2 regions of the Streptomyces caeni genome follow, and region 2 is predicted to be linked to the other one. Evidence: riboswitches for the same ligand, from Rfam matches in the RefSeq annotation. Region 2 holds a riboswitch; the other holds the start of a gene.
What was found. Region 2 has a riboswitch for S-adenosylmethionine ahead of ACFSL4_RS10065 (aminotransferase class V-fold PLP-dependent enzyme). Riboswitches for the same ligand answer to the same signal wherever they lie in the genome.
Positions count from the first base shown of each region.

Region 1 (15,236 bases), on a different contig from region 2:
GTCGCTGAGGGCGGCCGTGACCGATCCAGCCACCAGCATGCACATGCTGAACAGGAGCATGCGGCGCTTGCCGTACATGTCACCGAGCCGGCCCATCACGGGGGTGGCGACGGCGGCGGCGAGCAGGGTCGCGGTGATGGCCCAGGCGGTGTCCGACGGCGCGGCGTGGAGCAGTTGCGGCAGCTCGGTGACAATCGGGATGACCAGGGTCTGCATCAGCGAGACGACGATTCCGGCGAAGGCCAGCACCGCCACCACGGTGTTCGGGCGCGGCGGGGCTTCCCCGGTCGTGGCGGGCGGGGAAGGGGCGTCGGACATGGCAGGGGTCCTCCGTCGGACAGCAGATGTACTTGACTCAAGCAACCTAATCGTATTGATTGACTTAAGCAAGCGAAAATCCGGCGGAATTCAGGGGCGCCCTCCCCACCCCGACAGGCCGACGCCCGCCGCCCCGCCGGGGGTGGCACCCTGCCCGCGGGTCCAGGCAGGGCGCCGCCCCGGCGATCGGCGATCAGGGATCAGGAATCGGGGATCGGGGATCGGGGATCGGGGATCAGGAATCGGGGCGAAGGTTCAGTTCAGCGTCTTCAGCGACGCCGCGTCGTACGGCTTCAGTTCGTCGAAGCGGCCCTCGAGGACCTTCTGGGCCCACTCGGGGTCCTGGAGCAGGGCGCGGCCGACGGCGACCATGTCGAACTCCCCCGCCTCCAGGCGGTCCAGCAGGCCGTCGATGCCCTTGAGCGGCGCGCCCTCGCCGCGGAACGCGTGCAGGAAGTCGCCGTCCAGGCCCACCGAGCCGACCGTGATGACCGGCTTGCCCGTGAGCTTCTTGGCCCAGCCCGCCAGGTTGAGATCGGAGCCGTCGAACTCCGGGAGCCAGTGGCGGCGCGTGGAGGCGTGGAAGACGTCCACTCCGGCTGCGGAGAGCGGGGTGAGGATCGCCTCCAGCTCCTCGGGGGTGTCGGCGATCCGGACGTCGTAGACCTCCTGCTTCCACTGCGAGAAGCGGAAGATCACCGGGAAGGACGGCGAGACCGCCGCGCGTACGGCCGCCACGATCTCGGTCGCGAACCTCGTACGGGCCACGACGTCGCCGCCGTACCCGTCCGTGCGGCGGTTCGTGCCCGCCCACAGGAACTGGTCGATCAGATAGCCGTGCGCGCCGTGCAGTTCCACGCCGTCGAAGCCGATCCGCTCCGCCGCGGCGGCCGCGTCGGCGAAGGCCGCGATCACGTCGTCCACGTCCTGCGGCGTCATGGCCCTGCCCGTGCCCTCGGTGCCGTCGAGACGGAGGCCGGACGGACCGACGGCCGGCGCGTCGGGGACGGGCGGGGCGCCGGCCTTGCGTGTCATGCCGACATGCCACAGCTGCGGCACGATCGTGCCGCCGGCGGTGTGCACGGCCTCGGCGACCTTCGCCCAGCCGGCCAGTTGCTCCTCGCCGTGGAACCGCGGGACGCGGTCGCTCTGACCGGCCGACCCGTGGTTCACGTAGGTGCCCTCGGTGACGATCAGGCCCACGCCGGCGGCCGCGCGGCGCGCGTAGTACGCGGCCACGTCCTCGCCCGGAACGCCGCCCGGCGAGAACTGACGGGTCATGGGCGCCATCACGATGCGGTTGGGGACGGTCAGGCCGTTGAGCGCGATGGGCTGCGAGAGGATCTCGGCCGCGCGGGACGGGGAGGCGGAGACGGACACGGGAAGCTCCTTGCCGAGGTGCGGATGCGCCGGGCGCATGCATACGCATGCTCATGCGCTCCAACCGCTCCGCGGACCACGGCATTCCGTATCAGTGCCGCACTTCGGTGTGATCCCGGATACGGCCGAGGGCGGCACCCCCTGTTTCCGGGGAGTGCCGCCCTCGGTGGAACGGACCGGGTCCGAGCCTGGTTTCAGGCTCAGAAGTCCATGTCACCGCCCGGCATGCCGCCGCCGGCGGGCGCGGCGGCCTTCTCCGGCTTGTCGGCGATGACGGCCTCGGTGGTGAGGAACAGCGCAGCGATGGAGGCGGCGTTCTGCAGCGCGGAACGGGTCACCTTCGCCGGGTCGATGATGCCTTCCTTGACCAGGTCGACGTACTCGCCGGTCGCGGCGTTCAGGCCGTGGCCCGGGGTCAGGTTGCGCACCTTCTCCACCACGACGCCGCCCTCCAGGCCGGCGTTGACGGCGATCTGCTTCAGCGGGGCCTCGAGCGCCAGCTTGACGGCGGCGGCACCGGTGGCCTCGTCGCCCTCCAGCTCCAGCTTCTCGAAGACCTGGGAGGCCTGCAGCAGGGCCACGCCACCACCGGCGACGATGCCCTCCTCGACGGCCGCCTTCGCGTTGCGGACGGCGTCCTCGATGCGGTGCTTGCGCTCCTTGAGCTCCACCTCGGTGGCGGCACCGGCCTTGATGACGGCCACGCCGCCGGCCAGCTTCGCCAGGCGCTCCTGCAGCTTCTCGCGGTCGTAGTCGGAGTCGCTGTTCTCGATCTCGGCGCGGATCTGGTTCACGCGGCCCGCGACCTGCTCGGCCGAGCCGGCGCCGTCGACGATGGTGGTCTCGTCCTTGGTGATGACGACCTTGCGGGCGCGGCCCAGGAGGTCCAGGGTCGCGTTCTCCAGCTTGAGGCCGACCTCCTCGGAGATGACCTCGCCGCCCGTGAGGATGGCGATGTCGCCGAGCATGGCCTTGCGGCGGTCGCCGAAGCCCGGGGCCTTGACGGCGACGGACTTGAAGGTGCCGCGGATCTTGTTGACGACCAGGGTCGACAGGGCCTCGCCCTCGACGTCCTCGGCGATGATCAGCAGCGGCTTGCCCGACTGCATGACCTTCTCCAGGAGCGGGAGCAGGTCCTTGACCGCGGAGATCTTGGAGTTGGCGATCAGGATGTACGGGTCGTCGAGGACGGCCTCCATACGCTCCATGTCGGTGGCGAAGTACGCCGAGATGTAGCCCTTGTCGAAGCGCATACCCTCGGTGAGCTCCAGCTCCAGACCGAAGGTCTGCGACTCCTCGACGGTGATGACGCCTTCCTTGCCGACCTTGTCCATGGCCTCGGCGATCAGCTCGCCGATCTGGGTGTCGGCGGCGGAGATGGAGGCCGTGGAGGCGATCTGCTCCTTGGTCTCGACGTCCTTCGCCTGCTCCAGCAGTGCGGCGGAGACGGCCTCGACGGCCTTCTCGATACCGCGCTTGAGGGCCATCGGGTTGGCGCCGGCGGCCACGTTGCGCAGGCCCTCGCGGACCAGCGCCTGGGCGAGCACCGTCGCGGTGGTCGTACCGTCACCGGCGACGTCGTCCGTCTTCTTGGCGACTTCCTTGACCAGCTCGGCGCCGATCTTCTCGTACGGGTCCTCGAGCTCGATCTCCTTGGCGATGGAGACACCGTCGTTGGTGATCGTGGGGGCGCCCCACTTCTTCTCGAGGACGACGTTGCGGCCCTTGGGGCCGAGGGTCACCTTGACGGCGTCCGCGAGCTGGTTCATGCCGCGCTCGAGGCCGCGCCGCGCCTCCTCGTCGAACGCGATGATCTTGGCCATGTGAAGTGGTCCTCCCAGGACTGGGGGTGATTACTTCGGACCGCGCCCGCGCCCGCGACGGACGGCCCCGGCCGGTGGTTCCTTGCCCCATCCGGTCCGTGGCCTCACCGACCCGGTCCTTCATTGTCACTCTCACCTTCAGAGTGCTAACGCCAATGATTAGCACTCGACCCCCCCGAGTGCAAGGCGCGCCCGCGAAGCAGGCTCGATGAGAGGTGGCGGCCGGGAGACCGGTGGGCGCAAGGCACGCCCGCGAAGCAGGCTCGTCGGGGGGTGGTGGCGGGGCGTCAGGGCGCAGGCGTCAGGCCCGTCCCGTGAGGGGACGGGTCAGGTGGTGGCACGAGCGGCAAAGGCTCGCGCGATTCCGGATGGCATTCGGGGCCACCTGGACCGAGGGGCCCGTATCCCGGGTGGGATACGGGCCCCTCGACACGTCGATCAGTTCAGTCGTCGGCGCGTACTTCAGCCGGCCACGCGGACCATGTCGGCCTGCGGACCCTTCTGCCCCTGCGAGATCTCGAACTCGACCCGCTGGCCCTCTTCCAGGGTGCGGTAGCCGTCCATCTGGATGGCGCTGTAGTGGACGAATACATCCGCACCACCGTCGACCGCGATGAAGCCGTACCCCTTCTCCGCGTTGAACCACTTGACGGTGCCCTGAGCCATGCCTAACTCCCCTATTACTGGCCCTTGCACAGATCCACACTTCGCGGATCCGGGTCAGACCTCACCCCCCAACGGTTGGGGGCGTGCGCCGGAACGCGTCGACCGCGGCTGAATGTATCTGTCCAACTGCCGTCTGCAACAGGTCAATCGGACGAGAATTCCGGGCATGGCCGGTCGGGAATGTACGAAGAATTCGCCCGACTTCAGGGCAAGTCGGGCCCGGCAAAAGGAGCGAATGGCGCAAAAGCGCTGCACACTTTGGCTACTTCTTGCCGGATGCACGGCAGGAACTCATGGGCCCCGGTGGGGAAACCGGGAGCGTGTTCCCCAACTGTACCCTGCTCAACCATGGAGAATTGCCCCCTCCGTTTCTCCCGCGGAGAGGGCAATTCGATGAACTCTCGGCGTTCACCCTTACCGAGGGTAACGAACACTCCGCCGAGTGACCGTCAGCCGCCCGCGACCGCCGGGATGATGGAGACGCCCGCACCGTCCGGCGTCGCCGTCTCCAGGCCCTGCTCGAAGCGGACGTCGTCGTCGTTCACGTACACGTTGACGAAGCGGCGCAGCTTGCCCTGGTCGTCCAGGACACGGGCCGCGATGCCGGTGTGGTTCTTCTCCAGGTCGGCGATGACCTCGGCGAGGTTCGCGCCCTCGGCGGGCACCTCGGCCCGGCCGCCGGTGTAGGTGCGCAGGATGGTGGGGATGCGGACGGTGACGCTCATGGGGTTCGACCTCCGGTCGGAGTACGGCTGGCAGGGGATGGGGCGGGCAGGAGGTCAGGCGAGGCCGGCCTCGCGGAACGAGTCGAGGGTGGGGCGGATGGTCGCGGTCAGACCCGTGCCGGCCACCGCGTCGAGGGTCTTGAGGCCGTCACCCGTGTTGAGGACGACCGTGGACTTCGCCGGGTCGAGGACGCCGTTCTCGACGAGCTTGCGCGTGACGCCGACGGTCACGCCGCCGGCGGTCTCCGCGAAGATGCCCTCGGTGCGGGCGAGCAGCTTGATCGCGTCGACGATCTGCTCGTCGTTCACGTCCTCCACCGCGCCGCCCGTGCGGCGCGCGATGTCGAGGACGTACGGGCCGTCCGCCGGGTTGCCGATCGCCAGCGACTTGGCGATGGTGTCCGGCTTCTGCGGCCGGACGACGTCGTGGCCCGACTTGAAGGCGACCGACACCGGCGAGCAGCCCTCGGCCTGCGCGCCGAAGATCTTGTACGGCCGGTCCTCGACGAGCCCGAGCCTGATCAGCTCCTGCAGGCCCTTGTCGATCTTCGTGAGCTGCGAGCCGGAGGCGATCGGGACCACGATCTGGTCCGGCAGCCGCCAGCCCAGCTGCTCGGCGATCTCGTACGCCAGGGTCTTCGACCCCTCCGCGTAGTACGGCCGGAGGTTGACGTTGACGAAGCCCCAGCCCTCTCCGGCCGGGTCGCCGATCAGCTCGGAGCAGAAGCGGTTCACGTCGTCGTAGTTGCCCTCGATGCCGACGAGGTCGCCGCCGTACACCGCGGCCATGACGATCTTGCCCTGCTCCAGGTCGTGCGGGATGAAGACGCAGGAACGCAGTCCGGCACGGGCCGCCGCGGCGCCGACCGCGCCCGCGAGGTTGCCGGTGGAGGAGCAGGAGAGGGTGGTGAAGCCGAAGACCCGCGCCGCCTCCAGCGCCTGGGCGACCACCCGGTCCTTGAAGGAGTGCGTCGGGTTGCCGGAGTCGTCCTTCACATAGAGCCCACCGGTCACGCCCAGCTCGCGCGCCAGGTTGTCGGCCTTGACCAGCTTGGTCCAGCCCGGGTTGAGGTTCGGCTTCTCGGCGACGTCCGCCGGAACCGGCAGCAGCGGCGCGTAGCGCCAGATGTTCGCGGGGCCCGCCTCGATCCGCTTCCGCAGCTCCTCGGTGTCATAGTCCGAGAAGTCGTAGGCGATCTCCAGCGGGCCGAAACACTCCTCGCAGGCGAAGACCGGGCCGAGCGGCACGCGGTGGCCGCACTCACGGCAGGACAGGGCCGCGGCGGGACCGAGATTCACGGAGTTCGTGGTGTTTGCAACTGTCTGCGCAGCCATGTGAGGCGAGGCCCTTTCTCCTCATCTTCCTCACGACGCATCTCGCCGTGAGACGGATTTGGCACCTTCCCTAGCCGGGAGCCTCGCTGTGATGACGAGTGCCGGCTGGAGGGTTGCCGGGGCTTCATCGGGCCGTGTCCCTCTGCCCCTCTGGATGAGCTGTATGCGGTTGTTTCACTGGTATCGGCAGCGGCGGCCCCGACATGCGATGGTCACCGGCGTTGTTCAAGACTGTAACCGAAGGCCAGCAGAGTTGAGATAGTCGTCCGAACCGCGAGACGGATCACACCCCGAGACCCATTCGGAGATCCGCTGATCGCCTTTGACGACCGCTGTCCATCGAACGTACCGTCGTCCGCCGAACGTGAGGAGCCGCAGACTGTGCTGGAAGAAGTCGAGCGCTGGCTGAGCACCCGCTCCTGGTCCGTGACCGACCGTCCGCTCCACCAGATCCTGGCCGCGAAACGCGCCTCGGGCTCCACGGTCAGTGTGGTGCTGCCCGCACTCAACGAGGAGGAGACGGTCGGTGAGATCGTCTCCGTCATCCGCCACGACCTCATGCAGCAGGCTCCGCTCGTCGACGAGATCGTCGTCGTCGACTCCGGCTCCACGGACCGCACCTCCGAGGTCGCCGCGGCGGCCGGGGCGAGGGTGGTGCACCGCGACGCCATCCTGCCGCGTATCCCGGCGGTGCCCGGCAAGGGGGAGGTGCTGTGGCGCTCCCTCCTCGTGACCGGCGGGGACATCGTCTGCTTCATCGACGCGGACCTGAAGGAGTTCTCGTCGGACTTCGTCTCCGGGATCGTGGGCCCGCTGCTCACCGAGCCGGGCGTGGACCTCGTGAAGGCGATGTACGACCGGCCGCTGACGCTGGCCGGCGAGGGCCCCTCCGGCACGGCCGCCGCGGGCCAGGGCGGGCGCGTCACGGAGCTGATGGCGCGCCCGCTGCTGAACATGCACTGGCCGCAGCTGGCCGGTTTCGTCCAGCCGCTCGGCGGCGAGTACGCGGCCCGCCGCTCACTGCTGGAGCGACTCCCGTTCCCGGTCGGCTACGGGGTGGAGCTGGGCATGCTGGTCGACGCCCTGCACCTGGTGGGCCTGGACGCGCTGGCCCAGGTCGACGTGGGCGTGCGCATCCACCGCCACCAGGACGGCCAGGCGCTGGGCCGCATGGCCGCCGCGATCTACCGCACCGCGCAGCTGCGGCTGGCCCGCGGCCATCTGATCCGCCCCTCCCTCACCCAGTTCGAGCGGGGCGCGGACGGCTTCGAGCCGCGTACGTACCGCGTGGACACGGAGGAGCGGCCGCCGATGGCCGAGGTCGAGGAGTACGCGGAGCGCAGGGCCGCCTGACCACGTCCCTTCGGGGGCGCGGGCCGGCGCCGCGGCCCGGCGCCGGTTTCGGCCGTTGTATACGGTTCCGCATACGGCCGAGCCGTACGTTTGAGCGTTTTCGGGTCGGGCTAGGTTTCGAGGCATGGCTTCCACGCATGTGGCTTCGCATCACGCTCGTGTCCTCGTCGCGTCCAACCGCGGCCCGGTCTCCTACGCGCTGGACGAGACCGGAACGCTCACGGCCCGGCGCGGCGGGGGCGGGCTGGTGTCGGGCCTGTCGGCGATCGGCCCGGAGGCGGACGCGGTGTGGGTGTGCGCGGCGCTGAACGACGGGGACCGCGAGGCCGTACGCCGCACGGGTGGCGCACTCGATCCGTCGGACACGGGCGGGCAGCGGGTGCGGATGCTCGACATCGCCCCGCAGGTGCACGCGGACGCTTACAACGGCGTCGCGAACTCAGTGCTGTGGTTCGTGCACCACATGCTGTACCAGACCCCGCTGGAACCGGTCTTCGACGCGGACTTCCGGCGGCGCTGGGCGTCGTACGAAGCGTACAACCGCGCGTTCGCCGAGGCGCTGGCCCAGGAGGCGGCCCAGGAGGCGGCGGTCCTCATCCAGGACTACCACCTCAGCCTGGCCCCCCGGATGCTGCGCGAACTGCGTCCCGACCTCAGGATCGGCCACTTCTCGCACACGCCGTGGGCGCCGCCGGACTACTTCCGGCTGCTGCCCGACGACATCGCGGCGCAGGTCCTCGGCGGGATCCTGGGCGCGGACCGGGCGGCGTTCCTCACCCGGCGGTGGGCGGACGCGTTCACGGACTGCTGCCACGCGGTCCTCGGCCCCGGCATCCCCTCGGGCACCCGCATCGGCGTCCACGGGCTGGGCGCGGACGGGGACTTCCTGCGCAGGCGGGCGCACGAGCCGGACGTGGACGACCGGATGCGCACGCTGCGGGAGCAGATCGGCACGGCGCCCGACGGCAGCGCCCGCAAGGCGATCGTGCGGGTGGACCGCACGGAGCTGTCGAAGAACATCGTGCGGGGGCTGCTGGCCTACGAGGAGCTGCTCCAGTCGCGTCCCGAGTGGCGCGAGCGGGTCGTCCACGTCGCCTTCGCCTACCCCTCCCGCCAGGACCTGGCCGTCTACCGGGAGTACACGGCGGAGGTCCAGCGGGTCGCCCAGGAGATCAACTCGCGTTACGGGACGCCCGGCTGGACCCCGGTGGAACTGCATGTGAAGGACGACTTCGCGCGCTCGCTGGCCGCGTACCGGCTGGCGGACGTGGCCCTGGTGAACCCGATCCGGGACGGCATGAACCTGGTCGCCAAGGAGGTCCCGGTGGTCTCCGACGAGGGTTGTGCGCTGGTGCTGTCGCGGGAGGCGGGTGCGTACGAGGAGCTGGCCGAGGACGCGGTGACGGTGAACCCGTACGACATCCGGGGCACGGCGGTGGCGCTGCACGAGGCCCTGTCGATGCCGGCGGACGAGCGCGCCGAGCGGACGAAGCGGCTGGCCGCGCAGGCCACGGCGCTCCCCCCGGCCCGGTGGTTCCTGGACCAGCTGGCCGCGCTGGACGAGTGAGAGGGGCCGCTTCCGTCCACCTGGTGGACCGCAGCGGTCCCGCCCCCGGACGGGGGCCGGGCCGCTGCGGCCCACCGGGGCGCTCGGCTCGTGGAACAGGGTCCGTAGCTCGTGACCGGGGCCCTTGGCTCGTCACCGGGGCGCTTCGGCCAGTCGGTGGGCCAGGGACCTCAGGAGCCGTACGACTCCCGCCGGGCCGTCGACCACCAGGTCCGCGCGTGTGGCCAGTTCCGTGACCTCGTCACTGCCGCTGCAGACCAGCAGGCCGTGGACGCCGTCGGAGCGGAGTTTGTCGACGGCGGCGAAGGCGGGGAGGTCCCCGAGGTCGTCACCCGCGTACAGGACGGCCTCGGCGCCCGTCGCGCGGGCCCACTCCAGCAGCGCCTTGCCCTTGTCCATGCCCGGCGGGCGCAGCTCCAGGACGAGCCGTCCCGGTTCCACGACCAGGCCGTGGCGGGTGGCGAGGTCGGCGAGGGGTTCGCGCAGGGCCTCGAAGGCTGCCTGCGGGTCCTCGGCGCGGCGGGTGTGGACGGCGACGGCGAACCCCTTCTCCTCGACATGCGCGCCGCTCCCGGCGCCGGAGCCGGCGAGGACGCCGGGGAGTTCGGCGCGCACCGCGGCGATACCCGGGTGCGGGGCGGGGGCGGTGACGGTGCCGGTGCGGGCGTCCCAGCGTTCGGCGCCGTAGTGGCCGAGGACGACGAGGCGTTCGAGCCCGGGAACCCCGGCGAAACCGCCGTAGCGGACGGCGACATCGGCGGGGCGGCCGGTGACGATCGCGACGGAGGCGACCCGGGGGGCGACGGCGGCGAGGGCGGGGACCGCGTCGGGGTGGGCGCGGGCCTGGTCGGGGTCGGGGACGATCGGGGCGAGCGTCCCGTCGAAGTCGAAGGCGAGGACGGCCCGGCCGGGCCGGGCGAGGATGGCGTCGAGACCGTCACGTCCGGCCGGTGTGGTGGGGATCGGCAAGGAGTCCGTGTGGCTGCCCATGACACGACCCTATCCGCGGGGGGCCGGGCTCACGCATGGCCCGGGGCGCGCCCCGGTCGCGGTCCGTCAGCGCTCGGCGCGGCGGGAGTCACGGACGCGGCGGAGGCGGTTGACGGTGACCGGGTCGTGGGCGAGGGCACGGGGGTCGTCGAGGAGGGCGTTGAGCAGCTGGTAGTAGCGGATCGGGGCGAGTCCCAGCTGCTCGCGCACTGCACGCTCCTTGGCGCCCGCCCCGGGGAAGCTGCGCCCCTCCAGGGCGAGGATGGCCTTTTCGCGGGCGGTGAGGTCGTCCATGGGGGAACGGTATCCGGCGCCTCGGCCGGCCGACGAGTCCGCGGTGTCGGCCTCGAACGGCACCGGTAGCAGACCCCACCCCGCGAGTGGACTAGACCTCTTCAGGGTTCAGGCGCCACACTGTCCTTCGTGAGACATGTCATCGCCCTCGACGTGGGCGGCACCGGGATGAAGGCCGCCCTGGTCGGGGCCGGGGACACGGCGCCGTCCGGGCCTTTTGGCAGCGGCTCGGATCAGCGGCCGCCACGGCAGGCACCCGGCCTGCCCGTGCTGCACCGGGCGCGCCGGGCGACCGGGCGCGAGCGCGGGCCCGACGCCGTGGTGGAGTCGATCCTCTCCTTCGCCGCCGAGCTGCGGGCCCACGGCGAGCAGCATCTCGGCGAACCCGCGTCCGCGGTCGGCGTCGCCGTCCCCGGCATCGTCGACGCCGACCGCGGCATCGCCCGCTACTCGGCCAACCTCGGCTGGCGCGACGTGCCCCTGCGCGACCTGCTCGGCCGCCGGCTCGGCGGCGTTCCCGTCGCGCTCGGGCACGATGTGCGCACCGGCGGGCTCGCCGAGGGCCGGATCGGCGCGGGCAGGGGAGCGGACCGTTTCCTGTTCGTGCCCCTCGGTACCGGCATCGCGGGCGCCATCGGCGTGGGCGGCCGGGTGGAGGCCGGCGCCCACGGCTTCGCAGGGGAGATCGGCCATATTGTCGTACGGCCCAACGGGACCCCCTGCCCGTGCGGCCAGCGCGGCTGCCTGGAGCGTTACGCGTCAGCCGCCGCTGTCAGCGAGGCGTGGGCCCAGGCATGCGGGGACCCGGGGGCGGACGCCGCGGCCTGCGCGAAGGCCGTCGCGTCCGGTGACCCGAACGCCGTCCGTGTCTGGCGGGAGGCCGTGGACGCGCTCGCCGACGGGCTGGTCACCGCGATCACCCTGCTGGACCCCGGCACGCTCATCATCGGCGGCGGGCTGGCCGAGGCGGGGGAAGTCCTGTTCGCACCGCTGCGGGACGCCGTCCGGCGGCGGGTCACCTTCCAGCAGCTCCCCTCGATCGTCCCCGCGGCGCTGGGGGACTCCGCCGGATGCCTGGGCGCTGGGCTCCTCGCCTGGGATCTCCTACACACCACTGACCGTTCGGAGGTAACCGCCTGATGGCCCCTAGCAAGGTTCTCGCCGGTGCCCGGGTGGTACTTCCCACCGGGACCGCGACCGACGGCCGCGTCATCGTCGACGGCACGCGGATCGCGGGCACGGCCCCGCGGGACGCGGAGATCATCGACGTACGCGGGCACTGGCTGGTCCCCGGCTTCGTCGACATGCACAACCACGGGGGCGGCGGCGCCTCCTTCCACGGCACAGCCGAGGAGGTCCTGACGGCCGTCCGCACCCACCGGCTGCACGGCACCACCACCCTCGTCGCCTCGACCGTCACCGCCGACCTGGACTTCCTCTCCCGGCAGGCCGGGCTGCTGTCGGAGCTCGCCGAGCAGGGTGACATCGCCGGCGTCCACTTCGAGGGACCGTTCATCTCGCCCTGCCGCAAGGGCGCGCACTCCGAGGCGCTGCTGCGCGACCCGGACCCGGCGGAGGTCCGCAAGCTGATCGACGCCGCACGCGGCCGGGCGAAGATGGTCACCCTCGCCACCGAACTGCCCGGCGGCATCGAGTCCGTGCGGCTGCTCGCCGAGCACGGCGTGATCGCGGCGATCGGGCACACGGACGCGACGTACGAGCAGACCGCGGCGGCGATCGATGCGGGCGCCACCGTCGCGACCCATCTCTTCAACGCGATGCCGCAGCTCGGCCACCGCGCGCCGGGCCCCGTCGCCGCGCTTCTGGAGGACGAGCGGATCACGGTCGAGCTGATCGACGACGGCACCCATCTGCACCCGGCCTCCCTCCGGCTGGCGTTCCGTCACGCGGGCGCGGGGCGGGTGGCGTTCATCACGGACGCGATGGACGCGGCCGGCTTCGGCGACGGGCGGTATGTGCTCGGCCCGCTGGAGGTGGAGGTCAGCGAGGGGGTGGCGCGGCTGGTGGAGGGCGGATCCATCGCGGGATCGACGCTCACCCTGGACCGCGCGTTCCAGCGGGCGGTCACGGTCGACGGGCTGCCGGTGGAGGACGTCGTCGCGGCCATCTCGGCCAACCCGGCCAGGCTGCTGGGCCTCTACGACCGCGTGGGCTCCCTGGAGCCCGGCAAGGACGCCGACCTGGTGCTGCTGGACGCCGGTTTCCGCCTCAAGGGCGTGATGCGCCGCGGCGCCTGGGTGGTCGATCCCCAACTGGGATGATTCATCCACTTGTTGGCGTACGGCGGTCGACCCGGGGGCTGGGCCGACCGCCACCTCATTTGACATGATCGAGCCGCCGCACACACCGTCGGCCGAAGCATTCCGGGACGGGGCGTACGCGACCGGCGCAGGTCGCACGGAAGGCGCCGCGACGACTTCGAGGGAGGCCCTCCAGGTGATCCTGACGGTCACACTGAACACCGCTCTCGACATCACCTACCACGTACGCGCACTGCGGCCGCACACCTCGCACCGGGTGACCGATGTGACCGAACGGCCCGGCGGCAAGGGCCTGAACGTGGCCCGGGTGCTCGCCGCCCTCGGCCACGCGGTGACCGCCGCGGGCTTCGCGGGCGGTGCGACGGGCCGCTCCCTGCGGGACCAGCTCGCCGGCACGCCCGGCGTCCGGGACGCGCTCGTCACGGTCGGCGGCGCCACCCGGCGCACCATCGCGGTGGTCGACGAGACGACGGGTGACACCACCCAGCTCAACGAGCCGGGTCCGGCGATCGCTCCCGCCGAGTGGTCGGCGTTCCTCGCGAAGTACGAGGACCTGGTGCGCTCCGCCTCCGCGGTGGCCCTGTGCGGCAGCCTGCCGCCGGGGGTGCCGGTGGGCGCGTACGCCCAGCTGGTGCGGACCGCTCGGGCCGCGGGCGTACCCGTCCTGCTGGACACGAGCGGCGAGCCGCTGCGCCGCGGGGTGGCCGCGCGCCCTGACATCGTCAAGCCGAACACCGACGAGCTGGCCGAACTCACCGGCTCCCACGAGCCGTTGCAGGCCACCCGGGACGCCCGCCGGCGCGGGGCGCACACGGTGGTCGCGTCGCTGGGCGCGGAGGGCCTGCTCGCCGTGGACGCGGAAGGCCGCTGGCGGGCCGTCCCGCCGCGCCGGGTCCAGGGCAATCCGACGGGCGCGGGCGACTCGGCGGTCGCGGGTCTGCTGTCGGGCCTGGTGGAGCGGCTGCCGTGGCCGGGGCGTCTGGCCCGGGCGGTCGCCCTGTCCGCGGCGACCGTCCTGGCGCCCGTGGCGGGAGAGTTCGACCGCCGGACCTATGAGGAGCTGGTGGACCAGGTGACAGTGACCGGCGGGGCGACGGCCGCGTAGCCACGCGGGCCCCGGTCCTTCAGTTGCTCCAGCCCTTCGTCAGCCAGAACTGGTCGAGGTAGGCGTTGCACTGGTTCCCCTGCTCGCAGGAGACCCTGATGGTGTTGGTGCCCTTGTTGAGCTGGATGTAGTTGTACGTCTTCGTCCAGCCCTTCTCCCAGGCGCCCTGGGGCGCCTGCGCCCAGTTCTTCAGGGACATGGGGGTGGTCTGGGGCGTGCCGTTGACCGTGAGGGTGGCCGTGGCGTCGACGCCGGGCACGCCATAGCCGGTGTGCAGCGTGTACTTGCCGGTCGAGGGCACGTCCACGCTCCAGTTCACGGCTGCCCCGACGTTGTTGAAGCCCGCGATGTAGACACCGCCGTCGGCCTTGGCGCCCTTGACGTCGGAGGCGGTGGTGGCGGTGCCCTCCAGGCGCAGCGCCTTCGCGTCGATGGTCGGAAGCTTGGTGTCGTCCGTCGACTGCTGGGTGGAGGAGCCGCTCGGGGACGTGCTCTGGCCGGTCGAGGGGCTGGAGCCCGCCTGGCTGCCGGACTTCCCGTCGTTCCCGTCGTCTCCCAGCATGGCGATGCCGATGCCGATCACGACCGCGGCGACCACCGCGATCGCGCCGATCAGCAGGCCCTTGGTGTTGGGGCCCCGGCCTCGCCCGCCGCCCCCGCCGACCGGCGCCTGCCAGGGTGGGGGTGCCCCCTGTCCGAGTGAGGCCGAGGACCTGGGGGAGGGCGCGCCGCCCGGCACGGTCTCGGGGGCGGCGTAGTGCGCATTGGGCTGCCCGTAGGCGCCCTGGCCGTGTGCCCCCTGCTGCGGCACCTGGCCGTAGGCGGCCGTCTGGGCCTGCGGCTGCGGCTGCGGCTGCGGCTGGCCGTACTGGCGTTCACCGACGGCGCGCACTCTGTTGACGGAGCCCGGGTAGCCGTAGCCGCCGGCGGGCGGCTGGGCGCCGTTGGCCTGACCGTCGGCGTAGAGGTAGCCGAACGGGTCGTCGTCCTCGGGCGTGCTCGCGCCGTTGTTGCCGGGCGTCATCCCTAGGTACTCCTCAGCAGGGTGCGGGTCATATGTGTACGTGGCTGAGTCGCGAGCCTACCTGCTTCCGGCGGCCCGGACGGGTGTTCTTCCCATCACCCTTGCGCTGACCTGGGGCTTACCCGGCGCGCCGATGCTGTTTGGGACGAGACCGTTTCTCTACGTACATCCGCTCGTCAGCCGATTTCAACACTTCGTCCGCCGTCATGCCGCAGTGGGCCCAGCCGATGCCGAAGCTGGCGCCGACCCGCATGGCGCGGCCGTCGACCCGGATCGGCTGGATGATCTCGTTGCGCAGGCGCACCGCGAGGTCCTGGGCGTCGGCCTTGCCGAGCCCGTCGGCGAGCACGACGAACTCGTCACCGCCGAGCCGG
Region 1 covers NZ_JBHUDX010000053.1:142,792-158,027, reverse strand. The annotation lists gene ACFSL4_RS20155 (MFS transporter) at 1-318, opposite strand, end outside; gene ACFSL4_RS20150 (NADH:flavin oxidoreductase) at 574-1,737, opposite strand; gene groL (chaperonin GroEL) at 1,899-3,521, opposite strand; gene ACFSL4_RS20140 (cold-shock protein) at 3,984-4,187, opposite strand; gene ACFSL4_RS20135 (MoaD/ThiS family protein) at 4,637-4,912, opposite strand; gene thrC (threonine synthase) at 4,967-6,247, opposite strand; SAM riboswitch class I at 6,266-6,408, opposite strand; gene ACFSL4_RS20125 (glucosyl-3-phosphoglycerate synthase) at 6,629-7,600, shown strand; gene ACFSL4_RS20120 (alpha,alpha-trehalose-phosphate synthase (UDP-forming)) at 7,725-9,167, shown strand; gene otsB (trehalose-phosphatase) at 9,300-10,157, opposite strand; gene ACFSL4_RS20110 (DUF3263 domain-containing protein) at 10,224-10,451, opposite strand; gene ACFSL4_RS20105 (ROK family protein) at 10,581-11,591, shown strand; gene nagA (N-acetylglucosamine-6-phosphate deacetylase) at 11,591-12,733, shown strand; gene ACFSL4_RS20095 (1-phosphofructokinase family hexose kinase) at 12,909-13,838, shown strand; gene ACFSL4_RS20090 (carbohydrate-binding protein) at 13,858-14,862, opposite strand; gene cdgB (diguanylate cyclase CdgB) at 14,981-15,236, opposite strand, start outside.
Region 1: it holds a riboswitch for S-adenosylmethionine, as region 2 does, so the genes downstream of both, thrC (threonine synthase) here and ACFSL4_RS10065 (aminotransferase class V-fold PLP-dependent enzyme) in region 2, are expected to answer to the same signal.

Region 2 (15,236 bases):
GGTGCAGGTGGCCCCGATGATGGCTCCGATCAAGCTGGGCAACGTCCCCGACATCAAGAACCTCACCGACGAACTCGCCGCGTTCCGGCCGACGCTGATCCTCGGGGTGCCGCGCGTCTTCGAGAAGGTCTACAACTCGGCGCGTGCCAAGGCGCAGGCCGACGGCAAGGGGAAGATCTTCGACAAGGCGGCGGACACGGCGATCGCCTACAGCCGCGCGCTGGACACCCCGTCCGGCCCGTCCCTGGGGCTGAAGATCAAGCACAAGGCGTTCGACAAGCTCGTCTACGGCAAGCTGCGCGCGGTGCTGGGCGGCCGCGGCGAGTACGCCATCTCCGGCGGCGCCCCGCTCGGCGAGCGCCTGGGCCACTTCTTCCGCGGCATCGGCTTCACGGTCCTGGAGGGCTACGGCCTGACCGAGTCCTGTGCGGCGACCGCGTTCAACCCCTGGGACCGGCAGAAGATCGGTACGGTCGGCCAGCCGCTGCCGGGTTCCGTGATCCGCATCGCGGACGACGGCGAGGTGCTGCTGCACGGCGAGCACCTGTTCAAGGAGTACTGGAACAACGAGGCCGCGACCGCCGAGGCACTGGCCGACGGCTGGTTCCACACCGGTGACATCGGCACCCTCGACGAGGACGGCTATCTGAGGATCACCGGCCGCAAGAAGGAGATCATCGTCACCGCGGGCGGCAAGAACGTCGCCCCGGCGGTGATGGAGGACCGCATCCGGGCGCACGCGCTGGTCCAGGAGTGCATGGTGGTGGGTGACGGACGGCCGTTCGTGGGCGCGCTGATCACTCTCGACGAGGAGTTCCTGGAGCGCTGGGCCGCCGAGCGCGGCAAGCCGGCGGGTTCCACCGCGGCGTCGCTGCGCGAGGACCCGGATCTGCTCGCGGCGGTCCAGGACGCGGTCGACGACGGCAACGCCGCGGTGTCGAAGGCGGAATCGGTGCGGAAGTTCCGCATTCTCCCCTCCCAGTTCAGCGAGGAGTCGGGCCACCTCACGCCGTCCCTGAAGCTCAAGCGCAACGTGGTGACGAAGGACTTCGCGGACGAGATCGAGGCCATCTACCGGAAGTAGCGGGCCCCACCGCCTCACGTCATGGCGCGGTGTCCTCGGCGAGGACCCGGGCCATGGTGCGTTCCGCGAGCGCGGTGATGGTGAGGAACGGGTTGACGCCGATGGAGCCGGGCACGAGGGAGCCGTCGGTGACGTACAGCCTCGGGTAGCCCTTCACGCGGCCGTAGTCGTCGGTCGCCCGGCCCAGGACGCAGCCGCCGAGCGGGTGGTAGGTGAAGTCGTCGGCGAACGCCTTGCTCGCGGAGCCGAAGAGGTCGTAGCGGTAGATCGTCGCGTTGGCCGCGTTGATCCGGTCGAAGAGCTTCTTCGCCATGCTCACGGACACCGCGCTCTGGGCGGCCGTCCAGCCCGGTTTCGCGGAGTCCGTCGCCGGGTCGTACGAGAACGACGCGCGCTCCGGGTTCTTGGTGATCGCCAGGTAGAGGCTGATCCAGTGCTCCAGGCCCATGGGCAGCGGGGCGATCTCCGCGAAGACGGGGTTGTCGGCGTTGGCCCAGTCGTCGATGCCCAGGACGGGGATGGTGGACTCGTCGGCGCCGACGGTGTCCCAGAGGTGGTTGGCGCGGCCGAGCATCACGTTGCCGTTCGTTCCCCAGCCGGTGCCGACGCTGGCGTCGAGCGCCGGCAGGGCGCCGGTCTCCCGTGCCCGCACCAGCAGCTCGGTGGTGCCGAGGCTGCCGGCGCCGAGGAAGAGGTACGTGCACGAGTACTGCCCGGTCCCGACGACCGCGCCGCCGGCGTCGATCCGGTCGGTGGTCAGCAGATACGTCCCGTCGGCCTGCCGTCGGATGTCCCGGACCCGCTCCAGGGTGTTGATCGTGATGTTGCCGGTGCCGATCGCGGAGGCCAGGTAGGTCTTGTCGAGGCTGCGTTTGCCGTGGTTGTTGCCGTAGATGACCTCGCCGGCCAGCGCGGACTTGGTCGCCGTGCCCGCCGCTTCCCGCTGCATGTAGCCGAAGTCGTAGACGTTCGGCACGAAGGTCGTCTTCAGACCGGCGTTCGCCGCGGCCTTCCGGGAGGTGCGGGCGAAGCGGTACCACTCCGTCGACTCGAACCAGTCGGGGTCGACGGTGTTGACACCGAGCATGGCGCGGGCGCGCGGGAAGTAGGTGCCGTACATCTCGTTGGCGTCGACGGTGGGGAACTGTTCGCCGAAGTACGACCGGACGGGGGTGACGGCCATCCCGCCGTTGACGAGGGAGCCTCCGCCGACGCCGCGCCCCACGTACACGGACATGGCGTCGAAGTGCACACGGTCGAGGACGCCCGGGTAGGGGCTGATGTTCTTGTTGACGACGTCCAGCCACAGGAAGGTGGCGAGCGGGGCCTCGGTGCGCGTGCGGAACCACATCGACCGCTGGTCCGGGGCCGTGGTGGAGCAGAACACCCTACCGTCGGGGCCGGGGGTGTTCCACAGGCGGCCCATCTCCAGGACGAGGGTGCGGATGCCGGCCTGGCCGAGGCGCAGGGCTGCCACGGCGCCGCCGTAGCCGGAGCCGATGACGATGGCGGGGACGGCTTCGACCGCGGCGGGCTCGACCGCTTCGGCGGACTGCAGACCTATGCGCGTGAATCCCAGGGCGGCCGCCGTCTGGAGGGCGGCGATGCCGAGGATGTGACGTCTACTCAGGTGATGGTGCGTCAGTTTTTCTGTCATGCACGCAGCATCGGCGGATTTTCGGCTTCCGCCTAGGGGGTGTTTCGAAGGTCCTGTGCGGTGCCCGCGGTGTCCGGTGCGTGCTCTCGGCGTGCCGGACGAAAGCCCTCGTACTGGACGTACTCGGGGTTTCGGCCGGTGCGGCGAGTGCGGGTGCCCCCTGCTCGAAGAGCCCGGGGGAGCGCGCCGGGCGCCGTGGGTGCTGTGCGGGACTTTCGAAACACCCCCTAGGGCGGGCGGCTACAGCAGTTCCCTGAGCCGTTCCGCCAGCAGGTCCCAACGCCACTTCTCCTCGACCCACTGCCGGCCCCGCTCCCCCATCCGGCGGCGCAGCTCCGGGTCGCCGAGGAGGACGATGACACGATCCGCGGTCTCCTCCGCCGACCCGCCGCGGACCACCCAGCCCGTCTCGCCGTCCAGCACCGCGTCCGGCGCGCCGCCCGAGTCGCCGGCGACCACCGGGAGGCCCGTGGCGGACGCCTCCAGGTAGACGATGCCCAGGCCCTCGACGTCCAGGCCGCCCCGGCGGGTGCGGCACGGCATCGCGAAGACGTCGCCCGCCCCGTAGTGCGCCGGCAGCTCCGACCAGGGGACGGGGCCCGTGAAGTGGACCGCGCCCGCGACCCCGGTCTCGTGCGCGAGCCCGCGCAGGTCCCGCTCGTAGGGCCCGCCGCCGACGATCAGCAGTACCGCGTCCGGCTCCTTGGCCAGGATCCGCGGCATCGCCCGGATCAGGGTGTCCTGCCCCTTGCGCGGGACCAGCCGGGACACACAGACCACCACCGGCCGGTCCGTGAACCCCAGACGGGCCCGCACCTCGTCGCCGCCCGAGCCGGGGTGGAAGGTCTTCTCGTCGACCCCGGGCGGCAGCTGCACCATGCGTCCGGCCGCCGCGGGTGTCAGCGCGGAGGCTATCCGCGAGCGCGTGTACTCGCCCAGGTAGGTGATCGTGTCCGTGGCCTCGCCGATCCGGCGCAGCAGGCCGCGCGCCGCGGGCAGCTGGGCCCACCCCGCCTCGTGCCCGTGCGTGGTCGCCACCAGCCGCCCGGCCCCCGCTCGCCGCAGCGCCGGCGCCATCAGGCCGAGCGGCGCCGCCGCCCCGAACCACACCGACGTGCAGCCGTGCTCCCGCAGCAGCCCCACCGCCTTCCGGGTGGCCCCCGGCGTGGGCAGCAGCATCGTGGTCGGGTCCCGTACGACGGGGAAGGGCTGCTCGGCGTCGAAGGCGGCCGTCGCCTCGGCGCCCTCCCTGCCGCGCTTCCAGGTGGAGGCGTAGACGACGATCCGCCCGGGGTCCAGGCGCAGCGCCATGTTGTGCAGAAACGCCTGGATGCCACCCGGGCGGGGCGGGAAGTCGTTGGTCACGATCAGCGTCTTGTGCATCGCCGTCGACAGTACCGAACCCGGCGTGCGGCCGTCCCCACTGCCGTGCACGGCCGCGCTTCATGGCCCTGGCACGGGCTGACGCGGAATCATGGCCCTTCACGGCGCCAAGGGGACGACACGACAGGAACAGGGGCTCAGGTGGGCATCACGGACACACGACGGTTCCCGGTCTGGCTGCTCGTCACCTGGGGCCTGAGCAGACTGGCCCTGCTGCTCCTCGTCTTCAAGGTGCGCGCCTTCCCCGGCCCGGACGTCACCACCGACGTCTCCGTGATCTACCACGGCTGGTACGGCACCCTGCGCACCGGGGCCTTCCCGCACGACGACGTCACCTGGCAGTACCCGCCCGCCGCCGCGCTCGCGGTCCTCTCCCCCGCGCTGCTGCCCTTCCTCGACTACGCGCAGGGCTTCTACGTGCTGGCCTTCCTCGCCGACCTCACGGTCTTCTGCCTGCTGCAGTCCGCGGGAATGCGCCCCGGCAGCACGCTGCGCGGCGCCTGGGTCTGGGCCATCGGCGTCCCGCTGCTCGGCCCGACCGTGTACGCGCGCTACGACGTGATGGTGACGGCGGTGGCGGTCGCCGCGCTGCTGGCCGGGACCCGCCACCCTCGGGTGATGGGCGCGCTCGCGGGCTTCGGCGCGCTGCTGAAGGCGTGGCCGGCGCTGCTGCTGGTGGCCGCCGTCAGGCGCCGGGCCTGGGTGTCCGCGGCGGTGGTGGCCGGGGGCCTCGCCCTGCTGTTCGGTCTGACGATGCCCGGCGCCTTCTCCTTCCTGACCTCCCAGCGCGACCGCGGCACCGAGGTCGAGTCGCTGGGCGCGCTGGTCTTCCAGGTGGCCCGGCACGCCGGCTGGAGCGGCCGGGTGGTCTTCCACTACGGCTCGGTGGAGTTCGCCGGCCCGTACGTCGACTGGATCAGCACCGCCGCCCTGTTCCTGACCGCCGGCGCCTTCGGCTGGCTGCTGCTGTGGCGGGTGAGCGTCCGGCGCATGCACGTGCACACACTCGCGGACGCGGCCTTCGCGGCGGTACTGATGTCCACGGTCACCAGCAGGGTGATCAGCCCGCAGTACATGGTGTGGCTGGTCGGGCTCGCGGCCGTCTGCCTGTGCTTCCACGGCAGCCGGATGGCGCTGCCCGCGGGGCTGGTCCTGGCCGGCTGCCTCGCGACCGTCCTGGAGTTCCCCGTCTTCTTCGCGGACGTCGTCGCCGGCGACCGGCTCGGCGTCTCACTGCTGCTCGTGCGCAACGGCCTGCTGGCGCTGGCCACGGTGACCGCCGCCCGGGAGCTGTGGCTCGGCACCGTCTCGCGGCCCGCCCCGACCGTACCGCCTCAGGCCGCCCGCACCCAGGAGACGCTGACGCCCTCCTGACGGCGCGCCGGCAGGAGCAGCCCGCCCCACTGCAGCGCCGTGGAGAGGGCGAGCGCCCAGGAGATCCCGGCCGCTCCGGGCCCCGACGTCAGCCCAGGTGGGCCTTCAGATAGGCCCGCCACTGCCGTGTGAACACCTCCGGCGTCGTGCCGAGCACCCCCTTCAGCGCGGCCTCGACCGCGCCCTCCCGCCGCCGGTGGGCTCCCACGGCCCGGTAGAAGTCGTTCAGCCGGGCCGCTCCCCAGCGGTCGGCGATGAGCCGGCAGGCCATCCAGCCGCCTTCGTACGCCTGCGCCAGCCTCCCGGCGTCCCCGCTGAAGGCGAAGTCCGCGTCCGCCGGCAGTGTGGCGGGGACACGCCCACGGGCGACGGAGCGGTCCAGCTCGGGGGCCACCTGGGCGGGTGTGCGGCTGTCGCCGCGGTAGCCGACCCAGTCGGCGTACCCCTCGGACAGCCACAGGGGCGTCGCCGCCGTGGTGGCGGCGCGGGTGGCGACATGGGTGGTCTCGTGGCTGAGGACGATCTGTCTGCCCGAGCCGCCCAGCATCGCGTACGCGTCGGGGTTGACGACGATCCGGTCCGCGGGCGCCCGCCCGGTGCCCCCCGCCTCGCCGGTCGTGACCGCGGCGATGCCCCGGTAGCCGGACGCCGGCGCGCCGAGCAGCTCCGCCATCGCCTCCAGCGACCGCGGGACGACGACCACGACACGCCCCGGCCAGTGGGTGCCCCAGGCCCCGGTCACGGCGGGTACCGCCCGGTCCGCGAGGCGCGCGTAGCCGCGCAGGACGCGCCGCGGCTGTCCCACCCCGAGAACGAGACTGTGCGTGCCGCGGACCACCTCGACGACCCCCTGTTCCCAGAGCTGCCCGGCCGCCCTCGGGGCGGGTGCGTCGGAGCTGATGTACCAGCGGCCGCCGGTGCGGACCAGCCGCAGCGCCCGGGCGGTGGTGACCGGCGCCCGGTCGTAGCCCTCGACCCGGTAGCGCAGCTCGGCGTCGGCGGTGGCCCGGTCGCCGGTGCGGTGCAGGGCGGTGAGTCGGTAGGACCAGGCCGCCAGGGGCAGGGCGCGGAGGTTGTCGAACCCGGCGGCACCGGCCGCGGGCCGTCCCGCCGCGTCGCCGGTGGGGGCCTCGGTGGCCAGGAACCCGGGCCGGTCCCGGTGCAGAACGGCTGTCGCCCGCCGGTCGAGCAGCCGCTGCACGGCGGCCGTCTGGGTGTCGGGCGCCGCCGGGGCGCCGCAGCCGGCGAGCCCGGCGAGCAGCAGCACACAGGCCGCCGCCGCTCCCCGCCCACGCCCACGCCCAGCCACGCGCCGATCGTACGCGCAGGCCGGCCCGGCCGGGCGCCGTGGTCAGGGTCTGATGACCGACGACACCGGCATCATCCCGACCGGGTCGTAGCGCACGGCGGCCCCCGGGTGCGGCGCGTGGATGACGCGGCCTCCCCCGACGTACATCGCCACATGGCTGGCGTCGGAGCGGTAGACGACCAGGTCGCCGGGGCGGGCCCCGGACAGCGGCACCGGATGGCCGGCGTACCGCTGCTGCTGCGAGGTGCGCGGCAGTCCGACGCCCGCCCTCGCATACGCCCACTGCATCAGGCCCGAACAGTCGAAGCCGCCCGGCCCGTTGGCACCCCACACATACGGGCGGCCGAGCGCGGAGCGTGCCGCCGCGACGGCCGCGGCGGCACGGCCGCTCGCCGGGGCGACGGCGGAGAGGCCTGGCAGCGGCCGGCCGGAGCGGGACGCCCGCTCGTAGGCTGCGCGCTCCGCCAGCGAGAGGGAGCCGAGCAACCGCTGCGCCCTGGCGAGTTTGCGCTCGACGGTCTTCTTGTGCCGCGCCACGGCCCTGCGGCTCTTGTCCAGTTCCGCGAGCTTGTCGGCCACCTCGGCCCGCTCCTGTCCCAACTCGCGCAGCGCCGAGCGGAGTTTTCCGAGCTGCCGGGCCTGGCGGACGCCGATCCGGTCGAGCACGGCCGCCTTGTCGAGGTACTCGTCCGGGTCGTCGGAGAACAGCAGCGCGAGGGTGGGGGCGAGGCCGCCGGAGCGGTACTGGACCCCGGCGAGCGCCCCCAGCGCGTCCCGGAGAGTGTCGACGCGGTCCTGCTCCCGGGCGATGCGATCCTGCGCCTGGCCGACCTGGCGGCGCAGCGAACGGGCGTGCTCCTCGGCCGTGTTGTACGCCTCGGTCGCCTGCTCGGCCTCCCGGTACAGCCGGTCCACCGCGGCCCGGGGGCCGTCGTACGGGGCCGCGTCCGCCGGTACGGTGCCGAGTGCCGCGGCGACGGCGGCCGCGGCGGACAGGACTGCGGCTGTGGCGCCATGGCCCCGGCCGAGGCCGGATGGTGCAAGGCGGCGATGGGACCCCACGACCGGTCGCACTCCCTTCCGCTGAACGAACCCCCGCCGCACGGCCGGGGGAAGAACGCGGCAGACAGTAGCCGGGTGATCACTCGGGGACCAAAGAACCCCGACGCGCCCCGAAACGCGATGTCCCGCCGCTGACGCAGGTCATCGGCGGGACGCGGGGTCAGCGGGAGCCGCTGGAATTCGCCCGTTCGGGCGGGCGGAGAAGCCGCGGGGGGACGTCAGACGCGGACGCCGAACTGGAAGGGCATGTTGCCGATCGACTCATAGCGCACGACGGTTCCGGTGCGCGGTGCGTGCAGCACCTGGCCGTTGCCCGCGTACAGGCCCACGTGGTGCAGATCGCCGTAGAAGAGGACCAGGTCGCCGACCTTGAGGTCGCTGGCGCTGTAGATGCGGGTGCCGGCGTTGGCCTGCGCCTGCGATGTGCGCGGTATGGAGACGCCGGCCTGCGCGTAGGCCCAGGAGGTCAGGCCCGAGCAGTCGAACGAGGAGGGGCCGGAGGCGCCGTAGACATAGGGCGAGCCGATCTTGCTCTGCGCGGCGGAGAACGCGGCGGCGGCCCGGCCGGAGGCGGCGCTGCTGGAGCCGCTGAGGACGCTGCGCTCGCTGGCGCGGCTCGCGCGCGCGTCCTGCGCGGCCAGGGCCGCGCGCTCTGCGGCGGTCAGGCTGTTGAGGAGCTTCTGCGCCTCGGCGAGCTTCCCCTGGACTTCCTTCTTCTTCTTGCCGAGTTCGGCGCGGGTGTCGGCGAGGTCCTTGAGCTTGTCGGAGGCTTCCTTGCGCTCCTGGGCCAGCTCGCGCTGCTTCTCCTGGATCTTCTTCAGCGCCTCGACCTGCTGGCTGCTCAACTGGTCGAGCGTGGAGGCCTTGTCGAGGAAGTCGTCCGGGTTCGAGGAGAGGAAGAGCTGCACGGAGGGGTCGATGCTGCCGGTGCGGTACTGGGCGCTGGCCATCGTGCCGATGCTGTCGCGCAGCTGGTTGAGCTCGTCCTGACCGCGGGCGACCTTGTCCTGCAGGGTGGAGATCTGCTTCTCCAGCTTCTCCTGCTTCTCCTTGGCCCCGTCGTACATCTCGGTGGCCTTCTCCGCCTCTTCGTAGAGCTTGTCGACCTTGGACTTGACCTCGTCCTTGCTCGGCTTCGCGCTGGGGGCGGCGCTGGCGGCCTGGGCGCTGAGCGCCACGGCGGCGGCGGCGACACTGGTGAGCACGGTCACACGTGCGCGGTTCGGCTGCTTGGGTCGACGGTGGGACGCCACGGAGGCGAGCTCCTTCTTCCTCCAGCCGCCTACCGACACGCCGGTGGGCGGTGCCCCTCCGCCGTCACTCCCGATGAGTGATCACCCGAGCGGAGGTTCGAGGCCAGACCCTAGTGACCTTCTTGTGATCAGTTCAAATCCCCGCGGCAAAAAACTCCGCCGCGACGTGCATTCTTTGCATTCAACTCACATGCGGTGATGTCAGCTTGACCCTACGTTGCGTGAAGGATCCGCCAATTCGGGCATCCCCGACGGATGTTGCGCTTGGTTCTTTCGGTACGCATGGGGCGTACCGGTGTGCGAGGCTCGGCGACGCCACACCCGGGGGAGCCGACGCCGTCAGCCGCGGGACAGACGCTTCAGCAGCATCGCGGACGCGACCGGGCGCGCGCCCGCCTTGGCGGTCCCGTCGGCCACCTCGCGGTCGGTGGAAGCGACGATGACCGGCCGGCCCGGCGGCTCCGCGCGCACCAACTGCCGGATCAGCTCGTCGGCGGTGACGCCCGGCTTGGAGAACAGCACCCGCACCCCGCGCGGCGGCGCGAGCAGCACGGGCGCGGCCAGTTCGGCCCCGTCGAAGACGCAGGTGACCTCGGCGCCGGTCTGCGCGGCGAGCTGAGAGAGCTGCCCGAGGAGCCTGAGCCGCTGCTTCTCCAGCGGCATCTGCGGATAGCCGGTCTTGGTCACGTTGTAGCCGTCGACGACCAGATGCGCCTGCGGCAGCGCGAGCAACTGGTCCAGGATCGCGGGATCGTGCTCGGACAAGGCGCGGGCGGCGATGTCCTTGGGGGTCATACGTCCCGGTTCGACCGCGTCCACGGTCTGAGCCGGCCGCATCGACACCGGGGGCAGCGCAAGCTCCCGCCGCAGCCCCTGTGCCGCCTCCAGCACCGTGTCGAGCAGCAGCCGTACCCGCATGTCCTCGACGCTGCGCCCCTCACGCGCCGCCCTGCGGGCGGCCTCCAGGGCCGCCTCCGCCTCGCCGAGGCGCGCCTTGAGCCGGCGGTTCTCGCCCTCGGCCGCGGACATCTGCGCCTGGCCCTCGGCGCGCACGGCCTCGATCTCCCCCTGCACCTTGCGCAGGGCGGCCTCGCCGCGCTTGACGTCACTGAGGGCGGCACGCAGCTTGCGCTGGAGCGATTCGGCCTCCTTGCGCACCGAGTCCAGCTCCCCACGCAGCCGCTCGGTCTCGGCGCGGGTCCGGTCGCGGGCGGCGGCCAGCTCCCCGCGCAGCCGCTCCAGCTCGGCCCGGCTCTCCTCGTCGGCCCGCTCGGCGTCCGCGCGCTGGGCCTCCTCGCCTGCGGCGGTCACCAGCTTCACCCAGCCCGGGGGGCGCAGTACGTAGGCCGCGGCCGCCACGTCGAGCGGGTCCGCGGCCGGGGGCGGTGAGCCGGAGTCGAGGGCGCCGGCGAGCTCCGGCTGGGCCTCTCTGAGCCGTTCCGCGATGCGCTGCCGGAACAGCGCGCCCGTCTCCAGGGCCGCCGCCATGGCGTTGCCGGCGAACTTGACCCGGCGGTTCGGGGCGAACCGGGCGTACTGCCGCAGCTGCGGGGGCAGGTCGCCGAGGGTCAGGCCGCCGAATCCGTCGGACACGATCTGCACGACCCGGCGGCGCACACCCTCGGGCAGCGGACGGTCGAGCACCTCAGCGGTGCCGTCGGCCGGCTCCCCGCCCGTGGTCTCCACCATCCGTCACCCCAATGCCTGTGCGGGACCGCCTCCCTCAGGAGCCGGCGCCCGGCCTGTCCACGAGCTCCACCTGGTCCACGGCGTTGCACCAGCGGCAACGCACCGACTCGATGGTCTCACTGACCACCTCGCGCTCCTCGACCGTCGGCTCTCCGGCCAGATCCAGGTGCACGTACTCGACGACCTTCGACGAGCGGGTCACGTCGAACCGCGTCAGGTTGCCGCAGAGCGTGCAGCGCCAGCGGGTCTTCTCCGTCGGCAGGGGAACCGTCATCGTGGCTGCTCTTCCTTCTTCCAGTCTCCGTGATGCGCCAGTTTCCCTGGAGCGTGTGGCTCGTAACCCTACGGCCTGGCGGGTACTCGCCGCCCGCCCGTACCCCGCGGCGAGGCACTCTGTGCGGATCGGTCCCGTTACGCCATGCTCTGTTCCATGATCAGCACCTGGAGCAGGGCGGCCGCCCGAGCGCTGCGGGGCCAGTCGGCGCCGGTGACCTACGGACTGATCGCCCTGTGCTGCCTGATCTTCCTGCTCGGGCCGGCCTCGGGGCTGAACCCGGCCTACGGGTCCGGGGACGCTCTGCCCGCCGCGCAGCGGGCCTATTTCGCCCGCTGGGGCGTGGTGCCGGTCGAGCTGTTCGGCGGGGCGCCGCGGACCGCGCTCACCCCCGCGACGGCGCTGTTCGTGCACGGAAGCTGGGTACATCTGCTGGGCAACATGCTCTTCCTCTACGTCTTCGGGGCGATGGCCGAGGAGCGGATGGGCCATGTGGAGTTCGCCCTGTTCTACGCGGGCTGCGGCTATCTCGCGCTGCTGGGCTACGCCGCCGCCAACGCCGGGTCGGCGCAGACGCTGGTGGGGGCGTCCGGAGCGATCTCCGCGGTCCTCGGCGCCTTTCTGTTCCTGTTCCCCAAGGCCCGGGTGACCAGTCTCTTCCCGTTCCTGCTCTTCCTGCCGCTGCGCTTTCCCGCCTGGGTGGTGCTGCCCTTCTGGGCGACCCTGCAGTGGATGGCGGCGGGCCGTACCACGCAGGGTCCCGGGGTGGCGTACCTGGCCCACCTGGTGGGCTTCTCCCTGGGGTTCGTCTACGCCTGGGTGCGCTACGGGCGTACGAGTAGGGTGAAACCCCCAGCCCAGGCCCCCGAGGGAGAACACCAGCCGTGATCACCGCGATCGTGCTCATCAAGACCAGCGTGGACCGGATCCCCGAGATCGCCGAGTCGATCGCCGCGCTGGACTGCGTCAGCGAGGTCTTCTCCGTCACCGGTACGTACGACCTCGTCGCCATGGTCCGGGTCAAGGCCCACGACGACCTGGCGGACGTCATCCCCGGCCGGATCAGCAAGATCCCGGGCGTGCTGGCCACGGACACCCACGTCGCCTTCCGTACGTACTCGCAGCACGACCTGGAGGCGGCGTTCGCGATCGGCCTCGACAACTAGGGGGTGTTTCGCTGGAAGTCCGTTACGCCACCTGCCGGTGCGAGGGGGGTGCCCCCTGCTCGAACGCAGTCGAGAGCTTGGGGGAGGCCGGTCGTGCGGTTCCCCGCGCCCCTTCGGGGCGCCGCCGAACCGCACCGGACGTCGCGGACGAGCCGTCCCACCGCGTGGAGGAAGCGCTCCACGTGCTCGTCGGGGGTGCCCGCGCCGAAGCTGACGCGGATCGCGTCGAGAGGCCGGTCGCCGGGGGTGCCGCACGCATCCCTGCTCCGCGGATCGCCGCCGACCAGGATGCGCACCAGCGGGTGGGCGCAGAACAGGCCGTCGCGGACGCCGATGCCGTACTCGGCGGAGAGCGCGGCGGCGAAGCGGGAGCTGTTCCAGCCCTCGACGACGAAGGAGATGACCCCGACCCGCGGCGCGTCGTCGCCGAAGAGGGACAGGATCCTGGCCCCGGGGACCTCGGCGAGACCCTCGCGGACCGTGCGGATCAGGTGCTGCTCGCGGGCGACGAGGGTGTCGAAGCTGGCCTCGGTGAGCGCCTTGCAGGCGGAGGCGATGGCATGGGCGCACTCCCGTGAGGCAGGTGAGATCGCCGTGCCGGGCGGCACGCCGGAGGGCGCGCGTCAGCGTCGGCGGCACGGAGAAGGGTGAGAAGGAGGATGCGGAGGCGGGGCTCTGCGGCCCTAGCGCATTCGCTTGCTCACGGAAAGGCTCCCTCGGACGACCAGGACCCCTGGTGAGGCGAGGGGTCCGCGCTTGCCGCAGACCTCGCTGCCTGCGGCCCGGTCTTCACCCGGGGCACCCCGCCACGGACGGAGGGTTGCCGGACAGCCGGCCGGGGCCGAATGACTGTCGCTCATGACCTGGCCGCGACACTACGGGACGTGACCGTCCGACCGCCATGTCTGTCCGGATACCGGGACGGTCACCGGACGCCCGTCTCACCGCACGGGGCGCCGGCGCGAGCGGGACCAGCGCGCACCGAGCAGCACGAAAGCGGCCACGAAGACCACGATGCCGATGACCAGAAGGTAGAAGAGCCCCTTGACGACCGCGCCCACGAGACCCAGCGCGATCGCCACGATGATCAGGAACAGGAACAGCGCCATGAGCGACCACATCCTCCGTCGGTACCGCGCCCGACGCGCTGTTCAGCGGCGCGCCAGGCGGCGTCCCCGGTCGGCTCCGGGTTCGTAGGGCTTGTCGTAGTGCTGGTAGACCTCGGCCTCCCGCTCGACCGGGAGGACATCGTCCACACCCATGGACGGCGCCTTCCTCACCAGCCCCCTGGGGTGCGCCACCTTCACATAGCCCGGCCCCAGGGTCGCCTCGTCGAGGGGGACGAAGACGAGCTTGTAGCGGGTGGGCAGTCCGGTGCGGACGGTGGCCATGGCCGGCGCATCGGTGGCGGTGTCCACGTAGACGGCCTCCAGGGCCCCGATCTTGCGGCCCCTGGGGTCGATCACATCCTGATTGCGCCATTCGCGGATATCGGCTGAGTGAATCATGCCTCGCTCCTTGCGACCGGCGGGTCTCCCACGGGCGTTCCGGCCGGTGCGGGCGTGACCGGCGGGAACCGCCACGCGTTCACTGTACTCCGGCCGCGTCTCCGTCGCGCGCTTGACCTGGCCTTTTACCACCCGGACGGCGGCTTCCCCGCCGCAGTGCGGCAGCAGCACGGGGGGCGATGCGCGGCGGGGCCGATCGTCCCCGAGGCGGCCGCTCGGCCCCGCCGCCCGCTCGTCCCCGGGGGACCGCGGCCCTGAGAAGCCCCGGCCCCGCAGGCGCTACGCGTTGCTGACCGCCACCCACCGGTCCAGGACCCGCTTGGCCGCCCCGGAGTCGATCGACACCGCCGCCTTCTCCATCCCCGCCCGGATCCGGTCCGCGAGCGGGCCCTCCCCCGGTTCCAGCGCCACCAGGGCCGCCGCCGAGTTCAGCAGCACCGCATCGCGCACCGGCCCCGTCTCGCCCTCCAGCAGCCGCCGCGCGACATCGGCGTTGTACGACGCGTCGGCGCCCCTCAGCGCCTCCACCGGGACCAGCTCGATGCCGACGTCCCGGGGGTCGAAGGACTCCTCGGTGACCTTGCCGTCGCGCACGATCCACACCCGGGACGTCGACGTGGTCGTCAGCTCGTCCAGGCCGTCGTCGCCCCGGAAGACCAGGGACGAGTTCCCGCGCTCCGCGAAGACCCCGGCCATGATCGGCGCCATTCTGGGATCGGCGACGCCGATCGCCTGCGTCCTCACCCGGGCCGGGTTCGTCAGCGGACCGAGGAAGTTGAACACCGTCCGGATGCCGAGCTGCCCGCGTGCCGCGGCCACGTGCCGCAGCGCCGGGTGGAACTTCACGGCGAAGCAGAAGGTGATCCCCGCCTCCTCGGCCACTTCCGCCACCCGCTGCGGCGTCAGCTCCAGATTGACCCCGAGCTTCTCCAGCACGTCCGAGGCCCCGGAGGCGGAGGACGCGGCACGGTTGCCGTGCTTGACGACCTTCGCGCCCGTGCCCGCGACCACGATCGACGACATCGTGGAGATGTTCACGGTCCTGGCGCCGTCGCCGCCCGTGCCGACGATGTCGACCGTTTGTCCCGGCACCTCGATCACATTCGCGTGCTCGTACATCGCGCGCACGAGTCCGGTGATCTCCTCGACCGTCTCGCCCTTCGCCCGCAGGGCGACCGCGAACCCGGCGATCTGGGCGTCCGTCGCCTCGCCGCGCATGATCCGGTCCATCGCCCAGGCCGTGTCGTCCGCACTCTGGTCGCGGCCGTCGAGGAGCCCGTTCAGCACCTGGGGCCAGGAACGACCCGCCGCGGTGTCGCCTCCAGCGGGGTGCACAGCGCTCATGAGCCGCTCCTGGGTCATGTCCCGAAGGGGACTGGGTTCTCCTCCGGACCCCCGCCGTGCCGCGGACGGGTCCTCGTCCCCCCGTTCGGGGACAGCTCCACCCTATCCACCCCGGGGCACGGCAAAGGGCCCC
Region 2 covers NZ_JBHUDX010000024.1:31,252-46,487, forward strand. The annotation lists gene ACFSL4_RS10010 (AMP-dependent synthetase/ligase) at 1-1,084, shown strand, start outside; gene ACFSL4_RS10015 (GMC oxidoreductase) at 1,104-2,741, opposite strand; gene ACFSL4_RS10020 (glycosyltransferase family 4 protein) at 2,982-4,124, opposite strand; gene ACFSL4_RS10025 (glycosyltransferase 87 family protein) at 4,266-5,498, shown strand; gene ACFSL4_RS10030 (hypothetical protein) at 5,587-6,807, opposite strand; gene ACFSL4_RS10035 (C40 family peptidase) at 6,850-7,869, opposite strand; gene ACFSL4_RS10040 (C40 family peptidase) at 8,088-9,122, opposite strand; gene ACFSL4_RS10045 (NYN domain-containing protein) at 9,462-10,811, opposite strand; gene ACFSL4_RS10050 (hypothetical protein) at 10,846-11,085, opposite strand; gene ACFSL4_RS10055 (rhomboid family intramembrane serine protease) at 11,242-11,973, shown strand; gene ACFSL4_RS10060 (Lrp/AsnC family transcriptional regulator) at 11,970-12,251, shown strand; partial or broken gene ACFSL4_RS10065 (aminotransferase class V-fold PLP-dependent enzyme) at 12,248-12,817, opposite strand; SAM riboswitch class IV at 12,999-13,115, opposite strand; gene ACFSL4_RS10070 (hypothetical protein) at 13,193-13,360, opposite strand; gene ACFSL4_RS10075 (PRC-barrel domain-containing protein) at 13,403-13,759, opposite strand; gene trpD (anthranilate phosphoribosyltransferase) at 14,039-15,103, opposite strand.